DNA from 4 places in the Streptomyces sp. NPDC057280 genome. Region 4 is predicted to be linked to each of the others. Evidence: riboswitches for the same ligand, from Rfam matches in the RefSeq annotation. Region 4 holds a riboswitch; each other region holds the start of a gene.

The links. A riboswitch is a leader RNA that binds a small molecule or an ion and turns the genes downstream of it on or off. The one in region 4 is predicted to bind cyclic di-AMP.
Region 1: linked by a shared signal. The riboswitch ahead of ACFUO4_RS19415 (transglycosylase SLT domain-containing protein) and the one ahead of ACFUO4_RS10120 (M23 family metallopeptidase) in region 4 are both predicted to bind cyclic di-AMP.
Region 2: linked by a shared signal. The riboswitch ahead of ACFUO4_RS34600 (M23 family metallopeptidase) and the one ahead of ACFUO4_RS10120 (M23 family metallopeptidase) in region 4 are both predicted to bind cyclic di-AMP.
Region 3: linked by a shared signal. The riboswitch ahead of ACFUO4_RS06180 (peptidoglycan DD-metalloendopeptidase family protein) and the one ahead of ACFUO4_RS10120 (M23 family metallopeptidase) in region 4 are both predicted to bind cyclic di-AMP.

The regions. Positions count from the first base shown of each region.
Region 1 covers NZ_JBHUYR010000003.1:206,303-209,960, reverse strand. The annotation lists gene ACFUO4_RS19420 (CocE/NonD family hydrolase) at 1-1,672, shown strand, start outside; cyclic di-AMP (ydaO/yuaA leader) riboswitch at 1,891-2,075, shown strand; gene ACFUO4_RS19415 (transglycosylase SLT domain-containing protein) at 2,080-2,526, shown strand; gene ACFUO4_RS19410 (HAD family hydrolase) at 2,618-3,424, opposite strand; gene ACFUO4_RS19405 (hypothetical protein) at 3,574-3,658, shown strand, end outside.
Region 2 covers NZ_JBHUYR010000007.1:474,968-478,625, forward strand. The annotation lists gene ACFUO4_RS34590 (alginate lyase family protein) at 1-957, shown strand, start outside; tRNA gene ACFUO4_RS34595 (tRNA-Met) at 1,032-1,105, shown strand; cyclic di-AMP (ydaO/yuaA leader) riboswitch at 1,425-1,582, shown strand; gene ACFUO4_RS34600 (M23 family metallopeptidase) at 1,594-2,628, shown strand; gene ACFUO4_RS34605 (aldo/keto reductase) at 2,791-3,658, shown strand, end outside.
Region 3 covers NZ_JBHUYR010000001.1:1,336,395-1,340,052, forward strand. The annotation lists gene ACFUO4_RS06180 (peptidoglycan DD-metalloendopeptidase family protein) at 169-1,089, opposite strand; cyclic di-AMP (ydaO/yuaA leader) riboswitch at 1,094-1,262, opposite strand; gene ACFUO4_RS06185 (alpha-galactosidase) at 1,569-3,650, opposite strand.
Region 4 covers NZ_JBHUYR010000001.1:2,245,398-2,249,055, reverse strand. The annotation lists gene ACFUO4_RS10125 (pitrilysin family protein) at 1-723, shown strand, start outside; cyclic di-AMP (ydaO/yuaA leader) riboswitch at 937-1,099, shown strand; gene ACFUO4_RS10120 (M23 family metallopeptidase) at 1,112-1,876, shown strand; gene ACFUO4_RS10115 (GntR family transcriptional regulator) at 2,111-2,806, shown strand; gene ACFUO4_RS10110 (HPr family phosphocarrier protein) at 2,944-3,225, opposite strand; gene ACFUO4_RS10105 (GNAT family N-acetyltransferase) at 3,425-3,658, shown strand, end outside.

The sequences.
Region 1 (3,658 bases), on a different contig from region 4:
CGCACCCGAGCCGCTCAAGGCGGTCGTCACGGTCTGCTCCACGGACGACCGCTATGACAACGACGTGCACTACATGGGAGGTTCCGTCCTCGCCGTCGACATGCACGCCTGGGCGGCCACCATGCTGGCCTTCGTCTCCCGACCGCCGGACCCGCAGTACGCCGGCCTGGCCTGGCGGGACATGTGGCTCAAGCGCCTGGAGCACGTCGACCCGTTCATCCACACATGGCTGGACCACCAGACCAGGGACGCCTACTGGCGGCACGGCAGCGTCTGCGAGGACTACGGCGCGATCGACGCGGCGGTCCTGGCGGTGGGCGGCTGGCACGACCCGTACCGCGACACGGTGCTCAGGCTGGTCGAGCACCTGCCGCCGGACCGGGTCCGCGGGCTGATCGGCCCCTGGTCCCACCAGTACCCCGACCGCGGGCTGCCGCCGGGCCCGGCGATCGGCTTCCTCCAGGAGACCCTGCGCTGGTGGGACCAGCACCTCAAGGCCGTCGACACCGGCGTCATGCGGGAACCGCTGCTGCGGTCCTGGGTCAGCGACTCCCACCGCCCCGCCACGGTCTACGACACGCTCCCGGGCCGCTGGGTCGGCGAGCCGGCCTGGCCCTCCCCCCACGTCACCACCATCTCGTACGGTCTCCAGGGCGCCCCCGTCCTCGTCCGCTCCCCGCAGCACACGGGTGTGGACGCCGGGCGGTTCTTCCCGTTCGGGAACGACGCCGATCTGCCGCCGGACCAGCGGGAGGAGGACGCCCGGTCGGCCTGCTTCGAGTTCGCGGTGGGTGAGGAGACGTGGGTGCTGGGGCGGCCCCGGGTGCGGTTGCGGGTGACCTGCGAGGTGCCGCGCGGACAGGTGATCGCACGGCTCTGCGATGTGGCGCCGGACGGGGCGTCGACGCTGGTCACCCGGGGCGTGCTGAACCTGTCGGCACGGCACGGGCGGGACCGGGCGGTGCCGTGGGAGCCGGGGGCGACCGGGGAGGTCGCCTTCGAGCTGAACGGCATCGGGCACGCCTTCCCGCCCGGGCACCGTATCCGGCTCGCGGTCTCCTCCGCGTACTGGCCGTGGATCTGGCCGCAGCCCGAGTCCGAGGCCGGCTTCACGCTGGACCCGGCGGGCAGCTTCCTCGAACTGCCGGTCAGGGCACGTGACGTGGACCCGGACACCGATACCGGCACTGGCACTGGCACTGGCACGGGCATCGGCACGGACACCGGCATCGGCACGGGCACGGACACCGGCATCGGCTTCGCCGAGCCCGAGCAGGCCGAGCCGCTGGGCGTGAACGTCCCGGCCACCCTCGACGAGCCCCGCCCCGAGCGGCTGGTCGTGCGGGACGTCGCCAAGGGCGAGTGGCGGCTGGAGGTCGACCCGCGCTACGGCGGCACCCGCTTCTACCCCGACGGCCTGGAGTTCACCGAGGACGCGCTGGAGACGTACACGATCCAGGAGGCGGACCCGCTGTCGGCCCGCGCCCGCTCGGACTGGTCGATCCGGCTGCACCGGCCGGAGCTGGGCTGGGACACCACCGTCCGCACCCGCTCGGAGATCACCTGTGAGGCGGCCGAGTTCCTCACCTCCAACGAGGTGATCTGCACCGAGGGCGGCGAGGTGGTCTTCCACCGGACCTGGGAGAAGCGGATTCCACGGACCGCCGGTTAACTGCCAGTTGAGGGTTGATTGCCCGATTTGCCACTCTCGTTCCCGACGGTGAGTTGGCTCACTTCACCCTGTCCTCACCTTGCCCGAAAACCCCGGAATTCCGGGGCACACAAGCCGGACACCAAGGTCAACAGGTGCGATCTGTGAATCCGGTACTTGTTTCGGACATGTGCAGTCGCATACGTTCCGGGCCCGGGTGGACGCCGAATCCTGCCGCCACCCGTAGACCGCTCACCTCACTCAGAGAACTTCACGGCAGGAGCGGGGGACCCAGGTAAGTCGCCGGGCCGGACGTCTTCGGACATACCGGTACGGCTCGGGGTGAAGTCATGCCTTCTTCGGCATGGCCGGGCAGCTCCCGCCCGAACCCGACAGCTCACCTCGCAGGCGCCGGAGAGGAATTCGTCATGCGCCTGTCCCGCAAGCTCGCCGTCACCGGTGCCGCCGTCGCCGCACTCGCCTTCCCCGTCGTCGGCGCGACCACCGCGTCCGCGGCCACCACGACCACGGTCACCGCCACCTCGCTCGGCTACTCCAACACCCTCGACGGCTGGATCCGCGCCTCGCTCCAGGTCATGGCGCAGAACGGCATTCCCGGCACGTACGACGGCATCTACCGCAACGTCATCCGCGAGTCCTCGGGCAACCCGTACGCCATCAACAACTGGGACTCCAACGCCGCCGCCGGCACGCCCTCCAAGGGCCTGCTCCAGGTGATCGACCCGACGTTCAACGCGTACCACGTGGCCGGCACGTCGTGGGACTCCTACGACCCGGTCGCGAACATCACCGCGGCCTGCAACTACGCGGCCGCGGTGTACGGCTCGATCGACAACGTGTACGGCGCCTACTGAGGTCTGCCGAGGGCTGGTTGCACGGTCCCCCGCCGACGGCTGCTTGAAAAGCCTTTCACGGAGGTCTGGTTGAACAGCCTTTCGCCGGGGGCTAGTTGAAAAGTCTTTCGAGGACGACGGCGATGCCGTCGTCCTCGTTCGACAAGGTCACCTCGTCGGCCACGGCCTTGAGTTCGGGGTGGGCGTTGGCCATCGCGACGCCGTGGGCCGCCCAGTCGAACATCGGGATGTCGTTGGGCATGTCGCCGAAGGCGAGGGTGTCCCGCGGGCCCAGCCCGAGGTGATCGGCGGCCAGTGCGAGGCCTGTCGCCTTGGTGATGCCGCATGGCTGGAGTTCGACCGTGCCGGGGCCCGACATCGTCACCGTCGCGAGGGAACCGACGACTCCGCGCGCGGTCGCCGCCAACTCGTCGTCGGACAGGGCCGGGTGGCGCAGCAGCACCTTGCTGATCGGCTCGCACCACAGGTCGTCGCGGCGGCCCACCCGCACGGCGGGCAGGGTCGGGTGCGGCATCAGATACCCCGGCTCGATGAGCGTGAGCCCGTCGACCCCGTCCTGGTCCACGGCCGCGTACACCTGCCCCACCTCGGCCTCGATCTTGCCGAGCGCGGTCTCGGCCAACTCCCGGTCCAGGGTGACCGACCACAGCAGACGGTCCGCGCCGGCGTCGTAGACCTGCGCGCCCTGACCGCACACCGCGAGTCCGGTGCTGCCCAGGTCGTCGAGGAGCGGCCGCACTCTCGGGGCCGGTCGGCCGGTCACCACCAGATGCCGGGCCCCGGCCGACGTCACCCGCGCGAGTGCGGCGAGCGACCGGTCGGAGAGTGTGTCGTCGCCCCGGAGGAGGGTCCCGTCCAGGTCGGTGGCGACGAGTGAATATGCGGTGGGTGCGGCCATGATCAGAGAATACGGATGGAATCCCCCACCGACTCGACGCGAACCGGACGGCCGCACCTTTCACATCCGTTGACATCGGCTCCGGTTGGGAGTTGAAGGGGAACCGGCTGCCGCCGGTTCCGTCGGCCCGTGGGTGAGATGCTCGCGGGGTGACCGATCATCCGGAGACCTTCCTGAACCATCTGCGGACCGCCGCGGTCGGCATCCTCGAACGCTTCCCCGAAGAGCTCAAGC
Region 2 (3,658 bases), on a different contig from region 4:
TACGCCAGCGTCGACTGCCCCGGTGGCGACCACGCCGACCGGCCCGCGCACGGGTGTGTCGAGGAGCGCGAGGACGCCATCGCCGCCTACACCCAGGCCCTTCTCTTCCGGATCACCGGCAAGCAGCAGCACGCTGTGAAGGCCAGGGAGATCATGGACGCCTGGTCGGCGAAGATGCGGCGGCACACCGAGGAGGACGCCGGGCTGCAGACCGGGTGGGCCGGGTCGACATGGGCGCGGGCCGCCGAGATCGTCCGGCACAGTCCCGGCGCGGGCTGGCCGGCGGACCGGGTCGCCCGGTTCGAGACCATGCTGCGCACGGCGTATCTGCCGGCCGTCACGCGCAAGGTCCCCGACTACAACGGCAACTGGGACCTCGTGATGACCGACGCGGCCATCGGCATCGCCGTCTTCCTGGAGGACCGCAAGGCCTTCGACCACGCCCTGGAACGGGTCCGCGAGCGCGTGCCCGCCTACTTCTACCTGGCGAAGGACGGCAAGCTGCCGCTCACGCCCAAGGGGTCGACCGTCGGCACCCCGCAGAAGCTCACGACGTACTGGTTCGGGCAGAAGACGTACAAGGACGGCATGTCCCAGGAGACCTGCCGCAACTTCAAGCACGTCGGCTACTCCCTCGCCGCCACCGCCCACATCGCCGAGACCGCCTGGCACCAGGGCATCGACCTGTACGGCGAGGTGAAGGACCGGCTCAAGAGCGCCCTCGCCTTCCACGCCCGGTACCAGGCGGGGGAGACCGCGCCCGTGTGGCTGTGCGGCGGCAAGGTCGACCGGAACATGGGGCCGGACCTGGAGGTCGCCCTCAACCACCTGGAGAACCGCCTCGGCGACTCCGTCCCGGCCGCCCACAAGCTCGCCGAAAAGACCCGCCCGGCCGGCACCGACAACCTCTTCGTCTCCTGGGAGACCCTGACCCACGCGGGCAATCCCGGCACCTGAGAACCGCCCGTGAGCTGCGGCGACGTAAAGGTGGCGCGAGCGGTCCCGCGAATGGCGTATGCTGGTTTCACCGACGCGGGGTGGAGCAGCTCGGTAGCTCGCTGGGCTCATAACCCAGAGGTCGCAGGTTCAAATCCTGTCCCCGCTACTGAAGGCCCAGGGCCGGAATCCAGTTCAATGGATTCCGGCCCTGAGTCGTTTCGAGGTTCTTCCGCTGGAGTCGGCGATGTCACGGCCGGTGATCGGGCGAGCGCCCTCCGCATAACAACTGACATACCGTCAATACCTGTGAGCCTCCTGGGAGTCCTCGCGGGCGCGGTCAACTCGCCCGATTTTCACCGGCCATGACCCCTACGTCCTGCCGAAAAAGGTTAATGATCAAGCGGAACAGCTTGGAATCCGTACCCCGGGTCTATTAACGTTCGATAACGCAGCGCGGTCGTCCCAGCCGTCACAAGAGTCGGCTCCGTGCGCACGCGCCGAATCCCGCAAGGGAACCGGGGAACCACCAACTTGGGGTGAATCACGCGGAAGTCGCCGTGGCAGCACGGCGGTTATACGCGCGTAGGAGACCTTCCTGCTCCGAACCCGTCAGCTAACCCGGTAGGCGAGAAGGAAGGAAAGGAGCACGCCCACGTGGCGTCAAACCGGCCTGCCCCCGAGGCCCCGTACGTGCCGAGCCAGCGCAGCACCGATGCCTTCGGCTACGGCAGCTACCACCACGACGAGGGCCCGCAGGACGTCTGGAATCCCACCGAGGACTCCCTCCGTCCGCCGCGTGGCAAGCACCGGGTGGCCAAGCAGCGCGGCGGGGGACTCGCCCGCAGTTCCACGGTCCTGGGCGTCGGTGTCATAGCCGCCGTCGGCGCGGGCGGCATGGCCAGCGCCAACACCGGCAAGCCGCCGGTCTCCATCTCGATCCCCGACCTGCCCAACGTGGGCGGTGTCTTCGGCGGTGACGACGAGGCCCCCAAGGGTTCCGCCACCGCCCTCAGCAGCCTGGCCACCAGCGCCACGCGGACCGCCGAGACCGGCTCGGACGCCGGTGAGGCGCTGCGCAACCGGATCATGGCGCAGGCCGAGAGCCAGCAGAACCAGGTCGACAACAAGGCGCAGCTGGCCGCCGAGGCCGAGGTCGCCACGCAGACCGCGAAGGCCGAGGCCGCCGCGCTCAAGCAGGCCGCCGACGACGCCGCGGCGGCGAAGAAGGCCGCCGAGGAGAAGGCCGCGAAGGAGGCCGAGGCCAAGCGCCTCGCCGAGCTCGCCAAGCAGTTCACGCTGCCGACCTCCTCGTACACGATCACCTCGACCTTCGGTCAGGCCGGTTCGCTGTGGTCCTCCGGCTACCACACCGGTCTGGACTTCGCGGCCCCCACGGGCACGCTGATCAAGGCGATCCACAGCGGCACCATCACGGAGGCCGGCTGGGCCGGCTCCTACGGCTACCGCACGATCCTCACCCTCGACGACGGCACCGAGCTGTGGTTCTGCCACCAGTCCTCGATCAGCGTCAGTGTCGGCCAGAAGGTCGGCACCGGTGATGTCATCGGGCGCGTGGGCGCGACCGGCAACGTGACCGGCGCCCACCTGCACCTGGAGGTCCACCCCGACGGGGCGGACACCGGCATCGACCCGATGGCGTGGCTGCGGAGCAAGGGCCTCAACCCCTGAGGCGCGGCACCTTCTGAACCCCGGCGGTCCCGACGCTCACCCCCCGACGTCAGGGCCGCCGGTCTTTGCGTGCCCGCCGCGGAATGTTGTACTCCGCTTGTTTACGGGAACTTTGCGGCCGTCCCGGAAGATCCGCCTCCGACGTGGGCGTTGTCCATCACCATGACTTCTCTTCGCAAGCTGGGCACGTCCGATCTCGAGGTCTTCCCGCTCTCCCTCGGCGGCAACGTCTTCGGCTGGACCGCCGACGAGGCGCAGTCCTTCGCCGTCCTCGACGCCTACGCCGCCGCGGGCGGCAACTTCCTCGACACCGCCGACTCCTACTCGCACTGGGTGGAGGGCAACTCGGGCGGCGAGTCCGAGACCATCATCGGCAAGTGGGTCAGGGCGCGCGGCAACCGCGACGACGTCGTGATCGCCACGAAGGTCAGCCAGCACCCGGAGCTCCAGGGTCTGCGGGCCGCCAACATCAAGGCCGCCGCGGACGCCTCCCTGCGCCGCCTGGGCACCGACCACATCGACCTCTACTACACCCACTTCGACAAGCCCGAGGTGCCGGTCGAGGAGATCATCGGCGCGCTGGACGAACTGGTGAAGGCGGGCAAGGTGCGGCACATCGCCGCGTCCAACATCTCGGCCGAGCGGCTGGAGAAGTCGCTGGCCTTCTCCGAGCGCGAGGGCCTGGCCCGGTACGTGGCGCTCCAGCCGCACTACAACCTGGTCTCGCGCGAGACGTACGAGGGTGAGCTCCAGGACCTGGCGGAGCGCAGCGGCCTCGCCGCCGTGCCCTACTTCGCGCTCGCCTCCGGGTTCCTCACCGGCAAGTACCGCGACGGCGAGGTGGTGGAGGGCGCCCGGGCCGCCGCCGGCGCCGGCAAGCACCTGGAGACGGAGCGGGGCCGCAAGGTCCTCGCCGCCCTCGACGACATCGCCGAGGCCCACCGCGTGCCGGTCGCCACGGTCGCCCTGGCCTGGCTCGCCGCCCAGCCGACGGTGGCGGCCCCGATCGCCTCGGCGCGGGTGGTGGACC
Region 3 (3,658 bases), 910 kb from region 4:
GCTTGCATCGCTTCGGAGTTCACTGTGGTCCCAGCCTCCCCTCCCTGTCGACGGTTCGGGCAGCCGCGCCACAAGACCGCAATGAACCGATCATGAAACGGCAAGACCCCACACCGAAGGCCGGACCCGGGGATCGGGATCCGGCCTTCGGTGGCATCGGGGGGAGCGTCAGCCGACGGCGACGCCCTTCGAGCGGAGGTACGCGACCGGGTCCACGTCCGAGCCGTAGTCCGGCGTCGTCCGGATCTCGAAGTGGAGGTGCGGACCGGTCACGTTGCCGGTGGCACCGGAGAGGCCGACCTGCTGGCCCTCGGTGACAGTCTGGCCGGACGAGACCGACAGCGAGGACAGGTGGGCGTACTGCGCGTAGTAGCCGTCGGCCAGCTTGATGACGACCTGGTTGCCGTACGCGCCGCCCCAGCCGGCGGAGACGACGGTGCCCGCACCCACGGCCTTGAGCGGGGTACCGGTCGGGACGACGAAGTCGACGCCCGTGTGATAGCCGCTGGACCACATGCTGCCGGCCACGTGGTAGCCCGTGCCGACGGTGGCGCCGGAGACGGGCAGGGTGAAGCCACTGGAACTGCCGGCCGACTCGCTGCTCCGGGTGGCGGTCGTCGTGTCCGAGGAGGACGAGGACTTCTCGGAGCTCGTCGACCTGTCCGCGCTCGCCGGCTTCTCGGTCCTCGCCGCCGCCTTCTTGCCCAGCGTGAGCTTCAGGCCGGGATGGATGAGCGAGGGGTCGGAACCGACGGCCTCACGGTTGTCCGAGTACAGCTTCTTCCAGCCGCCGGTGACGTGCTGTTCGTCGGCGATCTTCGAGAGGTAGTCGCCGGCCCTCACCGAATAGGTGCGCACGGTCGCGGTGTTCGCGGCGCCCTTCTTCTGCGTGGCCTTCTCGGTGGCCGTCTTCGCGGCGACCGGAACGGACTGGACCGCCTTTTCAGAAACGGACTGGCCGGTGGCCGCGTGGGCGCCGGCGGCCCCCATCAGAGGCAGGGCGAGTGCGGCGCCACCGGTTCCGGCGACGGCGATCGAGCGGGTGAGCCGCTGGGACTTGGGGCGGCGGTGCTTACCCTTCGCGGGCATGGGGAATTCCTCTCCGGCGCCTGCGAGGTGAGCTGTCGGGTGCGGACTGGAGATGTCCGGACGCACCGAGGTGCGACTTAACCCCAAGCCTGTTCCGGAAGACCGGTCCAGGCGGTTGTACCTGTGGGTCCCCCGCTCCTGCCGTTCACGGGTGAGTTGTGCGGATTCCGGTCGGCGGCAGGATTGGGCGTCCGTCCGGATTGGTGGCGAACGTAAGCGAGGAAGACGCAAAGGGACAAGTAAGAGGTTCCAGGGTGATTGCGTTCCTCTTGATCCGCCGCGAAATTCACGGTCACCCTCCGTGTTGTGGCGGCCTTCCCGGAACGCAATCACCCAGTTTTTGACGGCGAATTACGTGAACATGACGGACGACTCAGGGTCACCGATATGACGCTGCTCACGTGCCGTTTTCACAGCTTCCCCGATTCCAGAGCGAGTTGGAATGAAGGCTACGCAAGCCGTCAATTCGGACAGAAAGTTCAGATGCGACGCAGTCGCAGAACTGCCGCATCCAGATCGCCCCGCAATCCCACCCGCAGCCCGTGATGCTGCAATACGGCTCCTCTGTGGATTTCGCCCGTTTCGCGGCATTCATACGAGGCCGTGGGGTCGAGGCCGCGCAGACGGAGCGCCGGAACGGGTTCGCCGTACCGCTGCGACTGGAGCCAGGCCAGGACGACGGTCTCGTCCCCGAGGACGTACTGCACGGCGCTCAGTCCGTCGCCCTGCGGCGCCCGCAGCCGGTACTGGTCGCCACGCTGCACGAGCGGCCGGATGCCCTTGTAGAGCTCCACCCACTCGCGGGCCTCGGCGAGCTCCTCCTCGGTCCACTCCGTGAGGTCCCCGCCCACCCCGAGCACTCCGGCCATGGCGCTGACGAAGCGGAAGCGCAGCGAACTGACCCGCCCGTTGAGCTGGGTGTTGGGGCTGTCGGTGACCCAGGCGGCCATCACGCGCGCGGGGTGGATCTGGCTGAAGCCGTGCTGGATGGCGAGCCGGTCGAGCGGGTCGGTGTTGTCGGAGGTCCACACCTGGTCCGTGCGGCTCAGCACGCCGAGGTCGATCCGGCCGCCGCCGCCCGAGCAGGACTCGAAGGCGACGCCGGGGTGGGCGGCCCGCAGCCGGTCCAACAGGGCGTAGAAGGCCTGCACATGGTCGACCCAGAGCCGCTGCGGATAGGCCTCGCCGGGCCAGCCCGCGTCGGTGAAGCAGCGGTTGAAGTCCCACTTCACGTAGTCGATCGGGGCGCTGGACAGCAGGGCGTCGAGCTGCCCCCAGAGGTACTCCTTGACGTCCTCGCGCGCGAGGTTGAGCACGAGCTGATTGCGCAGTTCCGTCCGCTTTCGTCCCGGCTGGAACTGCACCCAGTCGGGGTGTGCCCGGTACAGGTCGCTGTCGGGGTTGACCATCTCGGGCTCGACCCAGATGCCGAACTGCATGCCGAGCGCGTGCACATAGTCGGCGAGGGGCTTCAGGCCGCCCGGGAAGCGGTCCCGGTTGACCGTCCAGTCGCCGAGTCCGGCGCGGTCGCTGGTGCGAGCGCCGAACCAGCCGTCGTCGACGACGAAGAGCTCGACCCCGATGGCCGCGGCTCGCCGCGCGAGGTTCCCCTGCTGCTCCTCGGAGATGTCGAACTGGGTGGCCTCCCAGGAGTTGAACAGCACCGGCCGGTCCTGCTCGGCGTCCGGGATGACGTACGTCCGCTGGTAGGCGTGCCACGCGCGGCTGGCGCCGCCGAAACCGCCGTCGCTCCACAGCCCGGCGAAGACGGGGGTGGTGAACGCCTCCCCCGCCGCCAGGCTCAGCAGCCCCGACTCGTCGTACCCGGCACCGCCGGTGATCTGCACGCGCGCGTCGGGGAGCTGGGCCACCGCGATCCGCCAGGAGCCCGACCAGCCGAGCGCGCAGGCGTAGACCTCGCCGCGCTCCTCGCCGGCGTCGGTGTCCAGGGCGACCCAGGGCAGGTGCTGGTGGCCGGTGTGGCCGCGGCGGCTGCCGATGACCTTCTCACCGTAGGTGAGGGGGGCGCGCACGAGCCGGGACTCGGCGGCCCAGCGGCCGTGCAGCTGGGAGAGCCGCCAGTCCTCGCGGTCGGGCAGCGTCCAGGTGGCGGAGTCGGCCCGCAGCAGCTCCAGGGCGTCGTCGCCCTGGTTCTCCAGGGTGGTCCAGCGCTCCACCACGTCGCCGCGCATCCGGTAGTGCAGCGTGACGACGAGGCCGCCGTCCCGGAACCGCAGCCGCAGCTCGTCCGTGGCCGTGTCGGTCTCGTACGTCTCGAAGCTCCACTCGGTGCCGCGGCGCTCGCCGGTGCGCACCGACAGGGCGGGGCGGACGAAGCGAGGGCCGCCCTCGACCGGGTACTCCTCGCGCCCGTCGAGCGGGGACTCGAAGGGCCAGTAGTCGGGCAGCGGACGGACCGCGAGCGCCTCGGCGTCCGCAAGGGCGATGGTGGGGCCCCAGTGCAGATGCAGCAGCTCGTCGCCCTCGGTGAGGTGGACGGCGTAGCTGCTGGCGGGCCCGGTCAGGAGCCAGGTGCGGCCGTTGGGGGCGATCTCCAGCATGGAACCTC
Region 4 (3,658 bases):
GACGGGCTGCTCGGTGACACCCTCGGCTCCTGGACCGGCTCCGCGGCCGAGCCGCGCCCGGTGCCCGCCATCACCGCCGACGACACCGGCCGCGTCGTCATCGTGGACCGTCCCGGCGCCGTCCAGACGCAGCTGCTGATCGGCCGTATCGGCGCCGACCGGCACGACCGCGTGTGGCCCGCGCAGGTGCTCGGCACGTACTGCCTCGGCGGCACCCTCACCTCCCGCCTGGACCGCGTCCTGCGCGAGGAGAAGGGCTACACCTACGGCGTACGGGCGTTCGGGCAGGTCCTCCGGTCCGCGCCGGACGGCACCGGTGCCGCGATGCTCGCCATCAGCGGCTCCGTGGACACCCCGAACACCGGTCCCGCGCTGGACGACCTGTGGACGGTGCTGCGCACCCTCGCGGCGGAGGGGCTCACCGACGCCGAGCGTGACGTCGCCGTGCAGAACCTCGTCGGCGTCGCCCCGCTCAAGTACGAGACGGCGGCGGCCGTGGCGAGCACGCTGGCCGACCAGGTCGAGCAGTACCTGCCCGACGACTACCAGGCCACGCTGTACCGGCAGCTCGCCGCGACCGGCACCGTCGAGGCCACCGCGGCGGCCGTCAACGCCTTCCCGGTGGACCGTCTGGTGACGATCCTGGTCGGCGACGCGGCCGCCATCAAGGAGCCCGTGGAGGCCCTCGGAATCGGCGAAGTCAGCGTGGTGACAGCCGAGTAGAAGCACGGCAGCGGCACGCGCGCGTGAAGGGGCCCTGGTGACGGAAGCGTCACCAGGGCCCCTTAATGTCCGAATAGGAATGAATTGAAGGCTGGTTGCCTGTTTGCCCTGTGGGATGTGCTACAAACTGCCTGATCCGTTTGGGGATTGAAAGTGACCCCCCTTAGCGTCATCCCGGCTGTCCGTCAGGCAGTGCGCCGCACCCGCGGCACCGGACAGTCATCGCCGAGTCCCCGTACGGCGCGAGCCAGGGGAGCCGGGGACCCACGCAGTCCCTGGGGTGAATCGGACGCCCGCGCGTCAGCGAGGGGGTCCGTAGGAGACCTTCCTGCTCCGAACCCGTCAGCTAACCCGGTAGGCGAGAGGGAAGGAAAGGATCAGCCTCCACATGGCGTTCACGCGCCCCACCGGGAAGCATCGTGCCCCGAGCCGGATGAAGCGCAGCACCGCCCGCGTGGCGGGAGTCGCGGCCCTCACCACCACCGGCGTCATCGGCACCCTCGCCGCCCCGGCCCTCGCCGCGGAGCCCGCGGTCGAGCAGACCGGCATCGTCCCGGTCATCACCATCGGCGACTCGGTCGCCGACCAGATCGACGCCCAGGCCGCCGCCCAGGAGCAGGCCGCCGAAGAGGCCGCCCAGAAGAAGGCCGAGGAGCTGGCCCGCAAGAAGGCCGCCGCCAAGGCGAAGAAGGAGCGCGAGGCCAAGGAGCGCGCCGCCCGGGCCGCCGCCGAGCGCAAGCGCCTCAACACCTACGTGGCCCCGATCTCGGGCTCGTACATCTCCACCGGCTACAAGGCCGGCGGCGCCGTCTGGTCCTCCGGCAGCCACACCGGCGTCGACTTCCACGCCGCCAGCGGCACCCCCGTCCACGCGGTCGGCTCCGGCACCGTCGTCGAGGCCGGCTGGGGCGGGTCGTACGGCAACAACATCGTGATCAAGATGAACGACGGCACGTACACCCAGTACGGTCACCTGTCGTCCATCGGTGTCTCGGTCGGCCAGACGGTCACCCCGGGCCAGCAGATCGGCCTGTCCGGCGCGACCGGCAACGTCACCGGCCCGCACCTCCACTTCGAGGCCCGGACGACCCCCGAGTACGGCTCGGACATCGACCCCGTCGCCTACCTGCGCTCGCACGGTGTGAACGTCTGAGGCGCGGCGTGACCGTCAGAGGCGCGGCGTGACCGTCCGCCCTCCGCCGACGGACCGCAAGATCTCCCGGAACCCCGGCTCACCGAGCCGGGGTTTCACCGTTTTCGGCACCTTGCTGTCCAAAAAATATCCATGGATTCCGGTCCGCCATCGGAAATTCCCGTTCCTTGCAATAGAGTCACTGAACACACGTCAATCGTCGACGTTTCACGGGGATTAAAGCGGAGGTCGGTCATGCGTATTCCGGCGCACTCGGTATGCACCGCGATCAGGGACGACATCGTCTCCGGTGTCCACGAGCGCGGGAGCCGCCTCACCGAGGAACTCCTCGCCCGCCGCTACGGCGTCTCCCGTGTCCCCGTCCGGGAGGCCCTGCGCACCCTGGAGGCCGAGGGCTTCGTGGTGACGCGGCGGCACGCGGGCGCGTGCGTCGCCGAACCGACCGAGCAGGAGGCCGCCGACCTGCTGGAGATGCGGATGCTCCTGGAGCCGCTCGGCGCCTCCCGGGCCGCCCAGCGGCGCACCGAGGCCCACCTGAAGGTCCTGCGTGGCCTGGTCAGGCTGGGTCAGGAGCGGGCCAGGCGGGGCAACAGCGAGGATCTGCGCTCCCTGGGCGGCTGGTTCCACGAGACGCTCGCCCAGGCCTCCGGCAGCCCCGCGCTGACCTCGATGCTGACCCAGCTGCGCCACAAGATCTCCTGGATGTACTCCGTGGAGGCGCCCGCCAACCCCGTGGAGTCCTGGGCGGAGCACGGCGCGATCGTCGACGCCGTGGCGCGCGGGGACGCCGAACGCGCGCGTGCGGTCACCGCGCTGCACACCGAGCGCTCGACCGCGGCGCACCGCCTTCGATTCCGCGCCGCGGGAGATCGGCAAGAGCGTGTGAGGAACTCGCAACATCCCGTAAACATGCCGAGCCTGCGGCATTAACACGAGGGCCGTATACAAAGAAGCAGTAATTCGCGGGGAAGTATTTCTGCTGCCCGCGAGAGGGAATTTGAAAGGGCCCGCCCGATAAACTCGGACGAGCCCTTCAGTGGTGCCGTGATTCAGTCGGCGCCGATAAATCAGACGGTCTCGGGGAGCTCCTCGAGCCCCTCGGAGACCAGCTTCGCCAGACGGTCGAGGGCGGCGTCCGCGCCCTCGGCGTCCGACGCGAGGACGATCTCCTCGCCGCCCTGGGCGCCGAGGCCCAGGACCGCCAGCATGGAGGCCGCGTTGACGGGGTTGCCGTCGGCCTTGGCGATCGTCACGGGGATACCGGAGGCCGTGGCGGCCCGGACGAAGATGGAAGCGGGGCGGGCGTGGAGGCCCTCGGCCCAGCCGACGTTGACGCGGCGCTCAGCCATGTGATGCTGCCCTTCGGTGTTCAGGGTTGTCTAGACCAGTTTCCCACACGTGAAGTGTCTCCGGATCGGGTCGTACGTCCCGTCCGGGGTGAGTCGCCGGACCGCGGCCTCGGTCCGGCTTCCGTCCTTCTGCGATCCTGTTGCGCTCTCCACAGACTGCCTCGCGCCGTTGTCGTACGCGAGCCGTACTCTGGGGCCCATGCAGACCTCGTCGGACCGGCACGAGTACCCCGCCCACTGGGAGGCCGACGTGGTGCTGCGCGACGGCGGCACCGCGCGCATCCGCCCCATCACCGTTGATGACGCCGATCGCCTGGTCAGCTTCTACGAGCAGGTCTCGGACGAGTCGAAGTACTACCGCTTCTTCGCGCCCTACCCTCGTCTGTCCGCCAAGGACGTCCACCGCTTCACGCACCACGACTTTGTGGACCGG